DNA from 4 places in the Geodermatophilus sp. SMS 5-13 genome. Region 2 is predicted to be linked to each of the others. Evidence: riboswitches for the same ligand, from Rfam matches in the RefSeq annotation. Region 2 holds a riboswitch; each other region holds the start of a gene.
The links. Region 2 has a riboswitch for cyclic di-AMP ahead of AB3388_RS15135 (VldE C-terminal domain-containing protein). Riboswitches for the same ligand answer to the same signal wherever they lie in the genome.

Region 1 (3,386 bases), 650 kb from region 2:
GGTGCCCTCGGGGGTGAACGTGCCGACGTGCAGCTCGTAGACGGCGCCGCCGGCCAGCGGCCGCCCGGTCCACGCGGTGTCGCCCCACGAGTGGGCGGACGGGTCGAACCGGCGGGACAGGCCGTGCACGCCGTCGGGCTGGCGTCGCGAGCGCGGGTCCGGGCGCGGCGTCTGGTTGTCGTCCAGCAGGAACCCGTAGTCCGCCTCCGGGGAGGCCTCGACCTCCGCGCGCCACCAGCCGTCGTCGTCCCGGCTCATGTCGTGGACGGCGCCGTCGACCTGGAGCCGCACGCGCTCCGGCAGCGGCGCCCAGACGGCGAACTCGACGGGGTCGGGCATGGAGGAGCCTTCCTTCCGGCAGCGGGAGCCCAGGCATCATGCCCGGGCGCCGTCGGCTCAATCGTCGGCGACCCGGACGACGACGCTGCCGAGCTTGCGGCCGGTCTCGACGTACCGGTAGGCCTCGACGATCCGCTCGAGCGGGTAGCGGCGATCGACGAGCGGCCGGAACCGGCCGGACCCGAGCAGCTCCGCGAGGCGCCGGATCATCGCCTGGTCGTGCCGGGGATACGGGAAGCGCACCCGCCGGCCGGGCGACAGGGGCGAGACCGCCGCGAGCGCCAGGTTCTGCGCCGCCGGCCCGAGCTCCGCCGAGGTGTAGGTGCCGCGGGGTCCCAGCAGCGGCCGGCAGCGGGCGAACGTGCTCTTCCCGACCGCGTCGAGGACGGCGTCGTAGCGCTGCCCGTCGTCGGTGACGTCCTCGGCGGCGGCGTCCACGACGCGCTCGGCGCCCAGCCCGCGGACGACGTCGGCGTTGCCCGGCGCCACGGCGGTCACCCGGACGCCGCCGGCCGCGAGCAGCTGGACGGCCGCCGAGCCGATCGCCCCGGTGGCCCCGAGCACGAGGACGGACTGCCCGCGCCGAACCCGGGCGACCCGGACGAAGGCGAGGGCGTAGTGCGCGCCCTCGGTGGCCGCGGCCGCCTCGTGGAAGTCCACCCCCGGCGGCACCCGCGCGACCGAGGCGTGCGCGCCGACGGCCGGGTGCTCCGCGTGCGCGCCGAACCGGCCCTCCACGTAGCCGAACACGCGGTCCCCGGGCGCGAACGTCGTGACCTCCGGCCCGGCCGCCGTCACCACGCCCGCGAACTCCGTCCCGAGCACCCGCACGCGGGGCCGCGGGAGGCCGGTGCCGAGCCGGACGAGGACGGGCGTGCCCGCGCGGTAGGCGCAGTCGGTGCGGTTCACCGTCGTGGCCACCACGCGCACCAGCAGGTCGTCGTCGGCGGTCCGCGGCGGGTCCACGTCCAGGACCCGGACGACGTCCGGCGGGCCGTACCGGGTGCGGACGGCGGCGCGCACGGCCGGACCCTACCGGCGCCTCGACGCGACGAGAGCCGGGCCGGGGAACGCCACCCCGGCCCGGCTCCCTCGCCCGCTCCTCCCGTCAGACGTGCAGGCGCTGGCCCACGTAGATCATGTGCGGGTTGTGGACGGCGCCCCGGTTCTGCGCCCAGAGCGCGCGCCAGCTGATGCCGTGCGCACGCGCGATCTTCGCGAGCGTGTCACCGCTCTTCACCACGTAGCTGCCCCCGGACGCGTGCGACGCGTGCGAGGCCCGCGCCGACGTGGCACCCGGTGTCGAGCCGCCCCGCAGGTGCCGCCCGCAGACCGGCCACGCGCCGACGCCCTGGCCGGCGAGCGTCCGTTCGGCCACGGCGATCTGCTGCGCCGGTGATGCCAGATCGGCCCGGGCGGCGTAGGCGCCACCGCCGTAGGCCAGCCAGGTGGAGCGGCTGAACTGCAGCCCGCCGTAGTAGCCGTTGCCGGTGTTGATGTGCCAGTTCCCCCCGGACTCGCACTGTGCGACGCCGCTCCAGTCGTGTCCGGCGGCGGACGCCGGCGCGGCGAGGGCGACGCCCCCGATCGCGGTGCCCAGGGCCAGCGCACCGCCGCACAGCAGGCGGCGGACACGGCGGTACCCGGGAAGGTCGTGCTGGGACATGGATCCTCCGATCCCCGCCGGCGAGGTGAGCTGTCGGGTTCGGGCGATCGGTGTGCCCGGCCGCCGGTGGCGGCTTCACCCCGAGACGCAGCGCGTGCGTCAGATGTGGTTCCCCCGCCCCCGTCCGTGGGCTGATCAGAGGGACAGGCAGCCGGTGGACGGGGTTGGGCGGGCCGGCGCCTCGCACCCGGCCGAGTGAGGCCCGGGCACGCGCGAAACCGTAGGGAGGGCCCTCCGGCTGGGCCTGTCGAACCGGGCGGTTCCCGGGCGTGGCGTCGGCGTTTCGCCGACGCGCCGACGCCGGTCCTGCACAGCGCACTCGCCCCGCGACACACCGTCGCGGAGCGGGTGCTTCCCGCATCCGGGTGACGGTGCGCGCGTCGCGGCGGAACCGGCCCCACCGGCGGCTGCCGCCCGCTACGGTCCCGTGCCGACCGGTACCACCGAGTACCCCAACCCCGCCGGCAAGGGAGCATGCATGGGCGCGCTGCGAACGGTCGTCTTCCCGGCCCTGCGGCTGCTGGTCTGGGCGGTCATCGCCGCCGCCCTCGCGGTGCTCGCCTTCCGCGGCGGCGCGGACGCCGACGTGGCCGCCGGCCCCGGCGCGCCGACCGTCGACCTGACCGCGCCGACCGTTCCCGCCGCCCGCGGCTCGGTGGTCAACACGGTCACCGTCACCGGCACGGTCGTGGCCGATCCCGCCGTCCCGGTGAAGGCCACCGCGGCCGGCACCGTCCGCCGGCTGCTGGTCGCCGCCGGGGACCGCGTGACCGCGGGGCAGGCGCTGCTCGAGATCCGCTCGGAGGAGGAGCGCGAGCCCCTCACCGGCACCGACGCCGAGGGCAACCCGACCGTGACGCCCCGCCCGCCGCTGGTGACGACCACGACGGTGAAGACGGCCGCGGCCGGCACGGTCGGCGCCCTGGACGTGCTGGTCGACCAGGTCGTCGCGGTGGGGGACCGGGTCGGCGCGGTCTCCCCGGGCACGCTGTCGGTCACCGCCCCGCTCACCCAGGCCCAGCAGTTCCGGCTGCTCACCCCGCCCTCCACCGCGCAGGTCACGGTGCAGGGCGGCCCGGCGCCCTTCCCGTGCGGCGGCCTGACACTCGGCGCCCCGGACGACGACAGCGTCCAGGACCCGGCGACGGGCGACCCGTCCCTCGGCGGGGCGGTCACCGCGTCGGCCGGCGCGGGCGCCACGGCCCGCTGCGCGGTGCCGCCGGAGGCGACCGTGTTCGCCGGCATGGGGGCCTCGATGGCGATCGAGGCCGGCCGGGCCGACGACGTCCTGGTCGTGCCGATCACCGCGGTGCAGGGCACGGTGCAGACCGGCAACGTCTGGGTGATGGGCGCCGACGGTGCACCGGAGCAGCGGCAGGTC
Region 2 (3,386 bases):
CATCCGCTCCGGCGACGAGGCGGTGACCGTCACCAGCGTGGAGCCGCAGGACACCGCGGCGCACGTCGTCTACCGGCCGGGCACCCGGCACCCGGTGGGCCGCGGCGCCCCCGGTCTCGCGCTGCTCATGCCCGAGCCGCCGTCCCCGGACGACCGCGAGGAGCTGCGCGAGGCGCGGCGGGTCGGCTGGGCGGCCTCCCACGGCGAGGTGATCGCCGGGCTGCGCTCCGTCGCCGCCCCGGTGCTGGGCCCCGACGGCGGGGCCCGCGCCGCGCTCGCGGTCGTCTACGTGGACGACAGCGCTGACGTCACGAAGGTCGGGTCCGCGGTGGCCGAGGCGGCGGCGAAGGCGGCCGTCGCCGTCCGCTGAGCAGACCGCTCCCGCAGCGGGCTCCGACGTGCTTGGCTGCTCGCCGTCGCACGGCCGTCGGAGGGAGCCGCAGATGCCCGTCCAGCTCAACCACACCATCGTCGCCGCCCGCGACCGGCACGCGTCGGCCGCCTTCCTCGCCGACCTGCTCGGCCGCAAGCCGCCGACCGACTTCGGCCCGTTCGCGGTCGTCGAGCTCGACAACGGCGTCTCGCTCGACTTCCAGGACGACGAGGTCGCCCAGCCGCGGCACTACGCCTTCCTCGTCTCCGAGGAGGAGTTCGACGAGATCTTCGGCCGCATCCGGGCGCGCGGCCTGGACTACTGGGCCGACCCGTTCGAGCGGCACCCGGGCGAGATCAACACCAACGACGGCGGCCGGGGCGTGTACTGGAAGGACCCGAACGACCACATGCTGGAGATCATCACCGTGCCGTACGGGGGCTGATCCTCAGCGGTAGTTCACGTGGACGTGGTCCATGTGGTTCGCCGTCGCGCTGCCCCGGTCCGACATGCCCTGCCAGGAGCCGCCCGGCGACTGGAGGATCCGCTGCCGGTAGATGATGTACTCCACGCCCAGCTCGTCCCAGTGGTCGATGTGGTACTGGACGATCGCGTTCCCGAGGCCGGTGTCGGACAGCACCATGTAGTCCAGCGCCAGCCCCGACGGGTGCCCGCCCGGGTCGGTCGCGCTGGGGCGGGTGCCGCCGAGGGTGATGCCGCCCGCGCCGGGCACGTTGGAGACCACCGCGTTCGCCGCGGCCTGCACCTGCGGCTTGATGCTGCCCGCGGTGTTCGTGATGTGCGCGGTCGCGGTGACCGCGGTGCCGGCGACCTCGCGGGCCGGCTCCGCGGCGGCAGGGGCAGCCGCGGTATGCGCGGCGGCGGCCTTCGCCTCGGCCTCCGCCTTGGCCTTCGCCTCGGCCTCCGCCTTGGCCTCCGCCTTGGCCTCCGCCTCCGCCTCGGCCTTCTGCCGGTCGAGCTCGGCCTGGTCGGCGGCGGCCTGCGCCTGCTGCGCCGCGGTCTGCTCGGCCTCGCGCGTGCTGCGGCTGGCGGCGAGGTCCGCCAGCGGCTGCAGGTCCTCGGTGGGGGCGGCGACCGTGCCCGACTGGGCGGTCAGGCCGAGCTCCTGGGCGACGCTGACCGACTCCGGGGTCCCGGCCTCGGCCTGGGCCGCCGGGTCCGCGCCGAACAGCACGTTGACCATGAGCGCGCCGGCGGTCGCGACGCCCAGGTACAGGCCCGGGCGGCGGGCGGCGGCGGGCGGGATGAGGCGCGCGCGGCGGGCCCGGCCGGAGGTGGTGGTGCGGGGGTCCATGGGGGACGTGCTCCGTGAGGTGTGGGCGCAGCGGCGCGCGGGCGGCGCGCTGCGAGGGGATGCGGACAGCGGGTCGGCGGCGCGTCCGGGACGCGGCAGGCCGGCGCGGGCCACCGGGGAAGCGGCTGGTCAGCCGGTCGAGCGGGGGTGCTCGGGGTGGTGGGCGCGCGCGGGAGGCGTCAGGGCCGGCCGCCGGCGGTCAGCTCCGCGGGCGCATCCGGCGGTAGCGGGCCGTACCGGGTCGTGCAGCAGCAGATGCAGCAGAAATAGCGCGCGTCATCGGAGCGGCTCTCCGTTTCTTCCGTGAGCCGCCTACCGAGTTAGCTGACGGGTTCGGGCGGGAAGCAGCCCTACCCGCTCCGGACGCAGGCGTCCGTGAGCGGGATTCACCCCAGTACTGCGGTGGGTCCCCGGCTCGCCCGTTGCTCGTTGCCGAACAGTGGGCGACTCGGCGGCGTCCGCTCGGACTCCCCGGGTGGGGACGTGATGACCGGGCGGGCATATTCACCGTAGAGCCGTTATGCAGTCGTGACAATCGGCGGCCGTCGATTCGTCGAGTGATGCACGTCGCGGCGCCCCGCCTTGACGGCGGAGGGGTGCTAGGGGTCGCGGCTCAGCCGGCGTCGGCCCAGGAGGCGACGACGGCGACGTCGAGCGGGAAGTCGACCGGGAAGTCGCCGAACAGCAGCCGGCCGGCCGTCGCCGCCGCGCCGTGCACCGCGTCGAGCACGTCCGGCGCCAGGTCCTCGGGCGTGTGGACGACGACCTCGTCGTGCAGGAAGAACACCAGGTGCGGCCGCTCCTCGACCGGGCCGGTGCCGCCGAGCCGCCACAGCCGGTTGCGCAGGTCGGCCAGCCAGCACAGCGCCCACTCCGCCGCCGTCCCCTGGACGACGAAATTGCGGGTGAACCGCCCCCAGGCGCGGCGGGAGCGGTCCCGCTCCTCCCGTGAGCCGCCGTCGTCGGGCGGCTCACCGAGCTCGACGGCGCGCTCGGCCCACGCGCCGGTGGGCACCGGCGATCCGCGGCCGAGCAGGGTGTGCACGACCGCGCCGCGCTCCCCCGCCCGGGCGGCGTCCTCGACCAGCCCGATCGCCCGCGGGTAGCGGCGGGTCAGCCGCGGCATCATCCGGCCGCTCTCGCCCCGGGTGCCGCCGTACATGGCCCCCAGCACGCCGACCTTGGCCTCCGCCCGGGTGGCGACGGCGCCGGCGGCGACCATGCCCTCGTACAGGTCGGTGGAGCGGGCCGCCTCGGCCAGCGCCGTGTCCGCGCTCATGCCGGCGAGCACCCGCGGCTCGAGCTGGGCGACGTCCGCGACGACGAACCGCCAGCCGGCGTCGGCGATCGCCGCCGGGCGGACCTGGACCGGCACCGACAGCGCTCCCCCGCCGTTGGACGCCCACCGCCCGGTCACCACGCCGCCGGGCACGAACGACGAGCGGAACCGGCCGTCGCGCACCCAGGCGTCCAGCCAGCTCCAGCCGTTGGCCGCCAGCAGCCGCGCCAGCTTCTTGTACTCCAGCAGCGCCGGGACGGCGGGGTGGTCGAGCTGCTCGAGCGTCCACGAGCGGGTGTCGCGCACCGGCAGCCCCGCGGTCTGCAGGGCGCGCAGCAGCTCGCCGGGCGAGTCGGGGTTCAGCTCGGGCGCCCGCAGGGCGGCGCGCACCTGCGCCGCCAGGCCCTCCAGCACCGGGG
Region 3 (3,386 bases), 2.8 Mb from region 2:
AAGGTCGTGGCCACCGCTCCCGGGCACGTCGCAGCTCGGCGGGGTGGCCGACCGCCTGGCGCCCGGCTTGCCGGGGACGAGGACTGCGCGCCGCCCGCGTGACCCCCCCCGGAAACGACGAACCGCCCCGTCCGCGGAATGCGGGCGGGGCGGTCCGGGGTCGGCGGAAGACCGGTACGGCCTTCCGCGCGGCTCACGCGCCGTAGTTCGTGTGCACGTGGTCCATGTGGTTCTGGGTGGGGCTGCCGCGGTCGGCCATCTGCTTCCAGGAGCCGTTCGGCGAGGTGAGGATCCGCTGCTGCCAGATGATGTACTCGACGCCGAGCTCGTCCCAGTGGGCGACCTGGTAGGTGACGATCGCGTCGCCGAGGGCGCGGTCACCCAGGACCATGTAGTCGATCGCCAGGCCCGACGGGTGGCCGTGCGGGTCGCGCGCGCTGGCCCGGGTGCCGCCGAGGGTGATGGCGTCGGCGCCGGGCACGTTGGAGACGACTGCGTCGGCGGCCGCCTGGGCCCGCGGCTTGATGGCACCAGCGGTGTTGGTGATCTTCGCGGTGCTGCTGGCCGGCGCAGGAGCGGCCTCCGGCGCGGGCGCGGCCTCCGGCGCGGGCGCGGCCTCTGGCGCGGGCGCGGCCGGAGCGGCAGCGGGCGCCGCCTCCACGGGCGCCGCGGCCGGCGCGGTGACGACCGGCGCCGCGGCCTCGGGAGCGGCCTGCGCCGAGCCGGAGGTCAGCAGCACCTGACCCGGGAAGATCAGGTTCGGGTTGCCGCCGATGACGTGGGCGTTGAGCTGGTAGAGCTCGCGCCACGGCTCGCTGTGCGCGGCGGCGATCTTCGCGACCGTGTCGCCACGCTTCACCGTGTAGTCGCCGGCCGGGGCGGCGGCGGTGTCCTTCTCGGCGGCGGCAGTGTCGGCGGCCGGAGCGGGGGGCGCGGCCGGAGCCGGAGCCGGAGCCGGGGCCGCCTCGGCGGCGGCCGCGGTGGTGCCGTCGGTCAGGCGCTTGCCGCAGGTCGGCCACGCGCCGATGCCCTGCCCGGCGAGCACCTCCTCGGCGATCTGGATCTGCTGGGCGGGGGTCGCCAGGTCGGCGCGGGGGGCGAGGTCGGTGCCACCGAAGCCGGCCCAGGTCGACTGGCTGAACTGCAGCCCGCCGAAGTAGCCGTTGCCGGTGTTGATGCTCCAGTTGCCGCCCGACTCGCACTCGGCGACGCCGGTCCAGTCGTGGCTGGTGGCGGCCTGGGCCGGGGAGCTCAGGACGCCGATGCCGACGACGGTGGCGCCGGCGGCGACGGGGGCGCGGGAGATGACCTTCTTGGTGCGGACGTAACGGGGCGCGCGGTGCTTGGGCATGGTGTGAGTGATCTCCGATGACGCCGGCGAGGTGAGCTGTCGGGTTCGGGCGATCGGTGCCCGGCCGCGGTGCGCGGCTTCACCCCGAGGCGCGCGGCCCGAGGCCTGGCGCGCCGTGGAAACGTGGGTCCCCCACCCCTGCCCTGAACTGTTCGGGATGGCAGCCGGTGGGCAGGGTTTGGCGGACCGGCTCCACGCTCTTGTTTAGCTGAGCGCAGCCAAAACGCTACGGCCTGTTATGTGCATTGTCGCCGTGACGCCCGCCACATCCGGTGCCGCCGGCGGGAAAACGCCAGGTGACGACGACGCCGTCCGCCGAAATGCGGATCAGCTCACTGCCGCTGGCGGATCGCGTCGAAGAGCACGTCCTGCAGGTCGGCCGGGTCCTCGGCGGAGTAGGCCGCGCCGCCGGTGGCCTCGGCGATCTGCCGCAGCACGTCGAGGTCGGCGTCCGGGCCCAGGGCCACCCCGATCACCTTCACCGGCCGGTCGGGGTCGGCCTCGGCGCGCAGCGTGTCCAGCAGCTCCGGCAGGCCGACGCTCTGGTCGTCGTCGTCCGCGCCGTCGGTGACGATCAGCACGCTGTTGACCGCGTCCGGGCTGTAGTCGGCCTGCGCCGCCCGGACCGCCGCCAGCGTGGTGTCGTACAACCCGGTGCCGCCGGAGCGCAGCCGGTCGGGCAGCTGGCGCAGTTGCTCGTCGAGGGCGACCCGCTGCGGCCGGCCCTCCACCTGCATGTCCAGCCGGCGGGTCGGCACGACCTCGGCGAAGTCCTGGTCCCCGTCGAGATGGTGGGCGAAGTTCCAGAGCCCGATCGCCGAGGTGTCCGGGATCAGGGTCAGCGCGCTCCTGGCGGCGTCGCTGGCGAGGGTCGCGCGCGTGCTGGTGCCGACCGGCGCCTCCATCGACGTCGACACGTCGAAGACGGCCAGGATCCGGGACGGTGCGGACAGGCTCGCCAGCCGGGCCAGCAGCGCACGGACGTCGGCCGGGTCGAGCGCGATCGCCTCGGGTGCCGCGTCCGGCAGGCCGGCGTCGGCGGCGTGCGACGGTGCGGCGCCCTCCGGGTCGCGGAACCCGGCCCCGCGCGCCCGCTCGGACGCCGCCGCGGAGGTCAGCCGGCCCACGATCGCGTCCACCGCGGCGGCGCTCTCGACCGGGGTCGACGCGACCCGGAGCACCGGGTAGTCCAGCCGAGGGGACCCGTCGCTCGGGTACACGGCGACCAGTTGCGAGTCGCCGGCGGCCGCGGTGGCGGCGTACACCTCCTGCTCGCTCACCGGCACCAGCGGGGCGTCGGCGTCGCCCGCGCCGCCGGCGGCCAGGGCATCGGCGACGCTGACCGCCGGCCCGCGAGCCGCGGCGAGGACCGCCTCGACGATCGCGTTGTCGGCGTCCGTACCGCCGCCGAGCCCGGCCCGCACCGCGCCCAGCGCGGCGATCCCCTCGGCGCTCTCGGCCAGGTCCGGGACGGCGATGGGGTGCTGCGCGGCCAGGGCGGCGGCCCAGGTCGGCGGGGCGTCGGTCCAGCCCAGCGCGTCGGCGGCGGCCCGGCTGGTGGCGAGCACGACCGGCGAATGGGCCAGCGTGCTGGTCATCTCCAGGGCGGCGCCCTCCGGGGCGCGGGCCAGCCACAGCGAGGAGTCGGGCACCCACACGTGGGGCAGCGCCGAGGCCTCGAGCGCGCCGAGGTCGGCGACGGTCTGCAGCGGCTCCTGGGTCTCGACCGCGGCCACCGCGCAGCTGCCGTCGTCCAGCTCCTGCGGGCCGCGCAGCACGTCCCGGGCCAGCGCGCCGAGCTCGGGGGCGACGGTCACCCGGACGGTGCGCTGCCGGCAGTCCCCGCCGGAGGCCACGGCCCACCACACGATCCCGCCGGCCAGCAGCCCGAGGACGGCGACGACGGCCACGACGGCGCGGGGGTGGAACCGGCGGGCGGCGGAGGGATCGGCGTGACGGCCCATGCTCGCTCTCGATCGTGCGGACTCCGTGCGGGCCCTGAGGCCGCCGACCGAGAGTAGTCGGCCGCTCCCGG
Region 4 (3,386 bases), 890 kb from region 2:
CCTGGGCGGCGGGCAAGCGCGGGATCGAGCTGCCGGACCTGACCGTCACCGCGACCGGCACCTACGCCGGCCCGCGGTTCTCCTCGCTCGCCCTCACGGTGGGCACCAGCGCGCCGGCGGACCAGGTGACGCCGCTGCTGGAGCCGGCGAAGCGGGTCTGCTACGTGTCCAACACGTTCGCCGCGGTGCCGGAGATCGAGGTCGGCCTGGCGGCCCTTGAGCTGCGGCACCGCCCGGAGGAGCCTCATCCCGCATGAGCGCCCCGCCCCGAGACATGGGCCAGCGGCTGGCCGCGCTGGCCGGCATGCGCCCCTGGTGGCCCCTGGTCGAGCCGTCGCCGCGGTGGATCCGCGTCCGGCTGGGCGACGAGCTCGTCGCCGACTCCCGCCGCGCCGTCCTGTTCGTGCAGTACGGGCCCGAGGCGCTGCCGCGGACGTTCCTGCCGACCTACTTCCTCCCGCCCGACGACGTCCGCCCCGGCGTCCTGGTCGATCCGGCGGACGACGACGGGATGACCGCCTGGACGGTGCAGGCCGGCGGCCGCCGGGCGGAGCGCGCCGCCTGGGCGCACGCCGAGCCGCCCCCGCCGCTGGAGGCGCTGGCCGGGCTGGTCACGTTCTCCTGGGGCCGCGGGCTCACCTGGTTCGAGGAGGACGAGCCGCTGGTCGCGCACGCCCGCGACCCGCACAAGCGGGTGGACGTCGTGCCCAGCTCGCGGGAGGTCCGCGTCGAGGTGGACGGCGAGCTGCTGGCCGAGAGCACGCGGCCGCTGCTGCTGTTCGAGACCTCGCTGCCGGTGCGCTACTACCTGCCGCCCGAGGACGTCCGCACCGAGCTGCGCCCCAGCCCGACGACGTCGACCTGCCCGTACAAGGGCGTGGCCAGCTGGTGGTCGGCGCGGGTCGGCGACCGGGTGCTCGAGGACGTCGCGTGGAGCTACGAGTCGCCGATCCCGGAGAACCCGCGGATCGCCGGCCGGATCTGCTTCCGCAACGAGCACGTCGACCTGGTCGTCGACGGCGAACCGCAGGAGCGGCCGGTCACACCCTGGTCATGACGTCCCGGAGAGCTGGCGCACCGCCTCGTCGATCGGTGCGCTGTCCTGCTCGACGGGCTCCACGTACAGCCGCCCCCACGCGATGTGGCCGTCGTCCCGCAGGCCGAAGACGGTCACGCCCTTCATGAGGAAGGGGCGGCCGTCGGCGTGGCTGCCCTTCCACACCCACTCCGACCAGGACGTCGTCCCGTCGGTGGTCTCCTTGACGACGCCGACCTGCAGGTCCGGGACGCCCACGAACATCTGCGTCCAGTTCTCGAGGACCTGGTCGCGGCCGCCGAAGCCGCGGTTGGGGTGCACCGGCTGCTCGCTGCGGTAGTCCGGGGCGAACAGCGCGGCCATGGCCTCGGGGTCGTGCGCGTTCATCGCGTCGCGCAGCCCCGTGATCGTGGCGTTCATGCCGGGCCTCCCGTGCGTGGGGACGCCCACCAGGCAGCCACCGCGGGCGGGCGGTGTCAATGCCTCCGGTGCCCCGGCCGTGCGGCCGGGGCACCGGAGCGCGGCTCAGACGAGCCGGCGGGCGCCGACGGCACCCGGCATGTACGCCAGGTCCACCACCTTGACCGGCTGGCCGTAGGTCGACGCGTGCACGATCTGGCCGTTGCCGATGTACATCGCGACGTGGCTCACCGGGCTGTAGAAGAAGACCAGGTCACCGGGCCGCAGCGCGTTCAGCGACACCGGCGTGCCGATGGTCGACTGCATCCGCGAGGAGTGCGGCAGGGAGACCCCGGCCGCCCGGTAGGCGTACTGCATCAGGCCCGAGCAGTCGAAGGCGTTCGGACCGGACCCGCCCCAGACGTAGGGGTCGCCGCGCTGGGCGAGTGCGGTGTCGACCGCCCTCTGGGCGGCGGCGTTGGCCGCGGCTGCGGGGGCTGCGACGGCGGTCCCGCCGCCCGAGTCCCCGCTGTTGGCGGAGGCGACTCCCGGGGAGAGGACGATTCCGGCGCCGGCGAGGAGGGCCAGGGCGGGAGCGGTGAAGCGACGGGCGAGGGACGTGTGTGCAGTCGTCATCGACGACGGTTCTCCTTGTTCTCCGAAGCCGCCTACCGAGTTAGCTGACGGGTTCGGGCTGGGGAACTCGCCCGGCGCGACCGGCCCCCATGACGGTCGTGCTTCACCCCAGTACTGCGGTGGGTCCCCGGTCCGGGCGCCGGCACGCGGCCGGCCGCCCGGTTCGGCGGCGTCCGGTGGGGTTCCCAGGTTCGGGAGTTGTGCGGCCCCATCCGGACCGCGAGAACGCTAGGAGGGTCTTTGGACCCCGTCGAATCGAGTCAGCCCCGCGTTTTGCCGCTCCGACACACCCGGGAGCGGGGTGCCTCGCCGTCCTGACCTGGCCGGACGCTCGACCGCACCACAGGACGGCGGTCGGCACGGGGAGTGCGCGTAACTCCGGCGTACCGGCACGGCACCACAGCGCGTGCGTGCCCGACCCCGAACCGGCAGCGGTTTCCGGCCCGACGGGTCAGCGCATCCGCTCCAGCGCCGCGGTGAAGCTGGCGTTCCACAGCCCGAGGTAGGGCCAGTTCGCGGCCACCCGCGCCGTCGCCTCGTCCGCCGAGAGCCCCTCCGTGCGCCGCAGCCACGCGCGCAGGACCAGCCCGGTGCGCGACGCCCCGCCGTGGCAGTGCACGAGCAGCCGCCGTCCCTCGTCGCGCAGCGCGGCCATGTCGGCGAGCACGTCCTCGAGGACGACGTCGAGCTCGGTGTTGTAGTCGTTGTCGGCCAGGTAGGCCATCCGCTGTACCTCGTGGCCGAACGGCTCACCCAGCCGGCACAGCGAGATGACCGCGAAGGTGCTGTCGCTGTAGCGGGCGCCGTCGAGGTTGCCCGCCCAGATGCCCGGCAGCACCTCCCGCGGGCCGATCCGCGGGATGACGCCGGGGTCGTACGGCGCAGCCGCGCGGCCGTCCAGGGCGGCGGCGAGCTCCTGCAGGTCGTCCAGCCGCCAGGACCGGCCGGCGGCCTCGCCGTGCACCACCGAGGACCAGCGCATCGGGATGCCGGCCATGCCGACGGTCGCGCCCGCCAGGGCACCCGCGACCGCGGCCCGCGCGGACGTGTCGCCGCCCTCGTCGACCGCCCTCCGCAGCACCTCGGCGAAGCTGCCGGCGTCCCGGAGCCGCGTGGGGTCCTCGCCGTCCAACGCCCGGCGCAGCGTGTCGCCGAGGTGCGCGCTGTCGTGGCCACCCGGGGCGCCCTGGCCACCGGACCGCGCATCTCGCGCGGCGCGGATCGCCCAGGGGAGCGCCTGCACGGGTGAAGCGGGCTCGACCGGCTCGCCGGCGACCACCTTCAACGCCACCGCCAGCGCGGCGCCGAAATCGTC

Region 1: it holds a riboswitch for cyclic di-AMP, as region 2 does, so the genes downstream of both, AB3388_RS18225 (transglycosylase family protein) here and AB3388_RS15135 (VldE C-terminal domain-containing protein) in region 2, are expected to answer to the same signal.
Region 3: it holds a riboswitch for cyclic di-AMP, as region 2 does, so the genes downstream of both, AB3388_RS01345 (LysM peptidoglycan-binding domain-containing protein) here and AB3388_RS15135 (VldE C-terminal domain-containing protein) in region 2, are expected to answer to the same signal.
Region 4: it holds a riboswitch for cyclic di-AMP, as region 2 does, so the genes downstream of both, AB3388_RS19435 (C40 family peptidase) here and AB3388_RS15135 (VldE C-terminal domain-containing protein) in region 2, are expected to answer to the same signal.

What each region holds. Positions count from the first base shown of each region.
Region 1 is NZ_CP165729.1:3,774,929-3,778,314, reverse strand. Features, by position in the region: gene treZ (malto-oligosyltrehalose trehalohydrolase) at 1-339, opposite strand, end outside; gene AB3388_RS18230 (NAD(P)-dependent alcohol dehydrogenase) at 397-1,362, opposite strand; gene AB3388_RS18225 (transglycosylase family protein) at 1,448-2,005, opposite strand; cyclic di-AMP (ydaO/yuaA leader) riboswitch at 2,006-2,165, opposite strand; gene AB3388_RS18220 (permuted SH3 domain-containing protein) at 2,484-3,386, shown strand, end outside.
Region 2 is NZ_CP165729.1:3,125,160-3,128,545, forward strand. Features, by position in the region: gene AB3388_RS15125 (IclR family transcriptional regulator) at 1-370, shown strand, start outside; gene AB3388_RS15130 (VOC family protein) at 444-818, shown strand; gene AB3388_RS15135 (VldE C-terminal domain-containing protein) at 822-1,688, opposite strand; cyclic di-AMP (ydaO/yuaA leader) riboswitch at 1,983-2,152, opposite strand; gene AB3388_RS15140 (bifunctional 3'-5' exonuclease/DNA polymerase) at 2,302-3,386, opposite strand, start outside.
Region 3 is NZ_CP165729.1:280,691-284,076, forward strand. Features, by position in the region: gene AB3388_RS01345 (LysM peptidoglycan-binding domain-containing protein) at 194-1,351, opposite strand; cyclic di-AMP (ydaO/yuaA leader) riboswitch at 1,358-1,524, opposite strand; gene AB3388_RS01350 (vWA domain-containing protein) at 1,684-3,315, opposite strand.
Region 4 is NZ_CP165729.1:4,019,321-4,022,706, reverse strand. Features, by position in the region: gene AB3388_RS19450 (OsmC family protein) at 1-257, shown strand, start outside; gene AB3388_RS19445 (DUF427 domain-containing protein) at 254-1,057, shown strand; gene AB3388_RS19440 (nuclear transport factor 2 family protein) at 1,052-1,456, opposite strand; gene AB3388_RS19435 (C40 family peptidase) at 1,562-2,071, opposite strand; cyclic di-AMP (ydaO/yuaA leader) riboswitch at 2,087-2,250, opposite strand; gene AB3388_RS19430 (ADP-ribosylglycohydrolase family protein) at 2,523-3,386, opposite strand, start outside.